Regions from separate parts of the Thaumasiovibrio subtropicus genome, predicted to be linked through region 2. Evidence: predicted binding sites of a transcription regulator. Region 2 holds the regulator's gene; the other holds the start of a gene.
What was found. The regulator MetJ, encoded in region 2, represses methionine synthesis genes. The targets are predictions, from matches to a motif close to TTAGACNTNTANANGTCTAA.
Positions count from the first base shown of each region.

Region 1 (2,207 bases), 1.7 Mb from region 2:
CGTTATGAGCTAGATGTTGAAGCCTTGATCAGCAAAATGGGTGATCTGGGGTATCACTACGACCCGATTACCAATCAATTTAAATAACCTATTTTCTTAACTAATCTATCCTCAAGCAGCAAAACTGCTAGAGGGTATCACTAAAAAACCGCGCTAAGCAGCGCGGTTTCTCTATTCGGTATTTCAGTTGTTTAACACGCCTTTATCCCTTCTAAATGCCCTTGGCACTGCTGCTTGGCGATGGCGAAGAACGATTGTAAGTAACGGCGATCTTTTTCGTTGTTTCTTACCGCAGCAAAAAGTCGTCGGCTTAACCCTTTCCCGAGCGGTCGGGCTTCGATGAGTCCTTGTCGGGCGAAGTCATAGATTGCCCAGTTGGGTAGGGCGGCGACGCCTAATCCAGCCGAGACCATTTGCACCAACATGAGGGTGTTATCGGCTTGCTTCCAATTTTCCGGCTCAACATTGTTGGGGACGAGAAAGTGTTTCACCACATCAAGGCGGGATTTGGGTACGGGGTAGGTTAACAGCGTTTGGTCAGCAAGATCTTCTGGTTTAATTTCTGCTTGCGCGGCAAGCGGGTGATGGGTCGCCATGATGAGCTTCATCTCAAAATCGAATAACGGCTCATAATGGATCTCGTTACGCGGTTGAATATCGGAAGTGATGACGAGATCTAATTCACCATTGCCCAATGCAGGCAAGGGATCAAAGCCAAACCCTGACGAAAAATCAAGCTCGACATCCGGCCAGTGCTTACGATACTCCTGCAGCGCAGGCATCAACCACTGGAAACAGGAGTGACAATCAATAGCCATGTGAAGGCGGCCATTGATCTCTTCTTTCAGCCCGGCTAAATCATTTTCGGCCTTAATCATCAACGGCAACACATCATCAGCAAGTTTCAAAATAATCTCACCTTCTGCGGTGAACTTCACTGGGCGTGTTTTTCTGAGGAACAGTTGACCACCAAGGCGCACTTCGAGCTCTTTGAGTTGATGAGACAGTGCGGACTGCGTGAGGCAGAGACTATTCGCCGTAGCGGTGAGTGATCCGGTTTCACGCAACGTCGTTAATGTACGTAGATGCTTGAGTTCTAACATGAATTTTTCTCAACTTCCATTTGAGTTATTTGAGATTGTTAAATCAACCATACTCTTTGATTATGGAGCTGTAAACATCTAGACGGCCAAATAAGGAAGATAATCATGGCAACGACACATATTCTGGGTTACCCGCGTATTGGTGCGAAACGTGAACTTAAATTTGCACTGGAAGATTACTGGCATGGCAAAATTGATCAAAATGAACTGAAAGCCATCGCGGCTGGGCTACGTCAAACCCATTGGCAGCAACAAGCAGAGGCTGGCCTCAGTACGGTAGTTGCGGGAGACTTTGCTTGGTACGACCATGTGTTGACCACGTCATTGACAGTCGGCAATATCCCATCGCGCCATGGTGAAGGCAACCCTGATCTCGATACCTTATTCCGCATTGCGCGTGGTCGTGCAAAAAATGAGTGTGGTTGCGCTGCATCAGACATGACAAAGTGGTTTAACACCAACTATCACTACATTGTGCCGGAGTTCGAAGCCGATACACAGTTTTCACTTAGCTGGTATCAACTGTTTGAAGACGTTGCGGAAGCGCAAAAAGCGGGTCACAAAGTGAAACCTGTGATCCTCGGCCCGGTTTCTTATCTCTGGTTGGGTAAGGAGAAGGGTGAAGGTTTTGACCGTTTAGATCTGTTGCCTCGCTTACTGGCGGTTTATCAACAAATCATTCAGAAACTGGCTGCCCTAGGCGTTGAATGGGTACAAATCGATGAGCCAGCGCTTGCTTTGGAGCTGCCAAAAGCCTGGAAAGAGAGCTTTAAGCTTGCTTATCAAGTGATTCGCGGCGATGTCAAAGTACTGCTAACTACTTATTTTGATGATGTGGTTGACCATCTAGATACCATTACTGAACTGGCCGTAGATGGCTTGCATGTTGACCTCTCTGCTGCGCCACAACAGCTCAAAGCTGTGGTTGAGAAACTGCCGTCACAGTGGGTGCTTTCTGCCGGTGTGGTTAATGGTCGTAATGTGTGGCGTACTGACTTGCAGAAATGGCAAGAGACCCTTGCGCCACTGAAAGCGGACCTTGGTGATCGTCTCTGGATTGGTTCGTCTTGTTCGTTACTGCATAGTCCGCTTGATCTCGATAGC
Region 1 is NZ_AP023054.1:1,883,089-1,885,295, reverse strand. It holds gene TSUB_RS08545 (DUF4250 domain-containing protein) at 1-87, shown strand, start outside; gene TSUB_RS08540 (LysR substrate-binding domain-containing protein) at 192-1,103, opposite strand; gene metE (5-methyltetrahydropteroyltriglutamate--homocysteine S-methyltransferase) at 1,209-2,207, shown strand, end outside.
Region 1: the regulator MetJ is predicted to act here: its motif matches at 1,174-1,193, upstream of metE (5-methyltetrahydropteroyltriglutamate--homocysteine S-methyltransferase).

Region 2 (2,207 bases):
CCCAAAGACTCAGCTAATGAGAAATGTTGTAAAGCGTTAAGGAACACTTTCAACGCCTCTACGTCACCATCGAACTCAAAACTGATCATGGTGCCAAAGCCAGATTGCTGCTTGGCAGCTATCTCGTGGCCCGGGTGCTCTGGAATGCTCGGGTGATAAAGGGCTTTGATTCGCGATTGCGTCTTCAAAAACTCAAGGACTGCGTAACAGTTTTCTTCATGCATACGCATGCGCGGGACAAGTGTACGTAAACCACGTAACGCCAGGTACGCATCGAACGGTGAACCCGTTGCACCAATGCAGTTTCCCCACCACAACAGCTCGTCGGTGTGTTCCTGAGTTTTTGCCACTAGCACACCAGCAACAACATCAGAGTGTCCGTTAAGGTACTTTGTTGTCGAGTGCACGACAAAGTCAGCGCCTAATGCGATTGGACGTTGCCAAACAGGACTAAGGAAGGTGTTATCGACCGCAACCAATGCGCCAATTTTTTGCGCCTTTTCGCACACTTCTGCAATATCGAGGACACGCAGTAAGGGATTTGATGGCGTTTCAATCCAGATAAGCTTCGGCTTTTTCGCTAATGCGGCATCCAGTGACGCGCTGTCATATTGATTAACAAACTCAACCTTAAAATCACCTTTGTTAGCACGTGTGTTGAACAAACGGTAAGTACCGCCGTAGCAATCATGCGGTGCGACGATCAAGTCTTCTGGACCCAATAATGCACTAACCAACAAGTTAATCGCCGACGTACCACAGCTGGTCACGACCGCGCCTGCTCCACCTTCGAGATCAGAGATGGCATCCGCCACTAACGAGCGAGTCGGGTTGCCGCCTCGAGAGTAGTCATACTCCGGCACATCACCGAACGACGGAAAGCTATAATTCGTGGTGAGATAAATCGGTGGGACCACCGCATTGTGTTGAGAATCTGATTCAATGCCTGTGCGTACTGCAATGGTGGCCAGTTGTTTGTCACTCATAACCCGTTCCTTGTTTTAGGCCGTAGCCCGTTTATTCCCGCGCGAATACCCATTACCTTACTGCTTACCCACCGAGACGTCAACACTTCTAGACGTCTATATGTCTTTGCTTATGGCGGTAAAAGCCGCTAAAATTCGCATTACACATCACTCAACAATTTTAATATTACTGGCAAAGTAGGTGCACAATGACAAAGTGGAATGGTGAATACATCAGCCCATACGCAGAACATGGTAAGAAAAACGAACAAGTAAAAAAGATCACTGTATCTATCCCTTTGAAAGTTCTAAAAATTCTCACTGATGAACGCACACGTCGTCAGGTCAACAACTTGCGCCATGCGACCAATAGCGAGCTACTTTGTGAAGCTTTTTTACACGCATACACTGGCCAGCCATTGCCAACGGATGAAGACATCCGTAAAGACCGCCCAGATGAAATCCCTGCAGAAGCGAAGAAAATGATGGAAGAGATGGGGATCAGCATCGAAGATTTTGTTGAGCAGGACTAAATTTCCGCGTTTCAGGCGTTTTTTCTCCGCCGCGCTCAAGATTGCATACGGATATGCCAGTTCATGCCTCTTGTGTGAAAGCCACATATAAAAAAACCAGCCTGTCGGCTAACTCCTATCAATTAAGATGTTTGGAGCGAACCATATAGCGAGTTTTATTGATACGAACGGTCCTCGATTTGGGCCGTTTTTTTCGTTCTGGTAAAATATAGCGTTTAACTCTCTCTCGCATTGCCCTCAGCTTCTTGGGTATTGAGCCAGGCGATGCGATTGCACACCACATTAGTTCATCCTGAATGTCCCTTAGCGCCATCATAAAACTGATCCGTAAAGGCGATACGTTAGCTTCTTTTGCTATCCGACTTATTTCCAACCGAACTAGATTGTAGGCAATTAAGATACCCCAGATCTCCTGCTCAACACCTTCGACAGACTGACTTCGAAGCAGAAGTTCGTCCTCAAGCATATCGTGTTTTATCTCTCCGTAACTATTTTCAATTTCCCATCGTTCGAAGTAAACATTAAGTAAATCTTGCAGAGCATATTTTTTGTCTGTTAGGGACGACAAGACCCCTTTTTATATGGTTGGGTTGTTCTTTTTCTGGATAAAGCGCAAGCCTTGCTTGCCATTTTTCAGGTAGGTGAGGAGCTTTTTTTGCGAGCTTGTTGCGAAACATTCATTTCAACGATCAAGTCACGGCCGTCTTCA
Region 2 is NZ_AP023054.1:196,901-199,107, reverse strand. It holds gene TSUB_RS00975 (O-succinylhomoserine (thiol)-lyase) at 1-986, opposite strand, end outside; gene metJ (met regulon transcriptional regulator MetJ) at 1,175-1,498, shown strand; partial or broken gene TSUB_RS00965 (IS4 family transposase) at 1,617-2,207, opposite strand, start outside.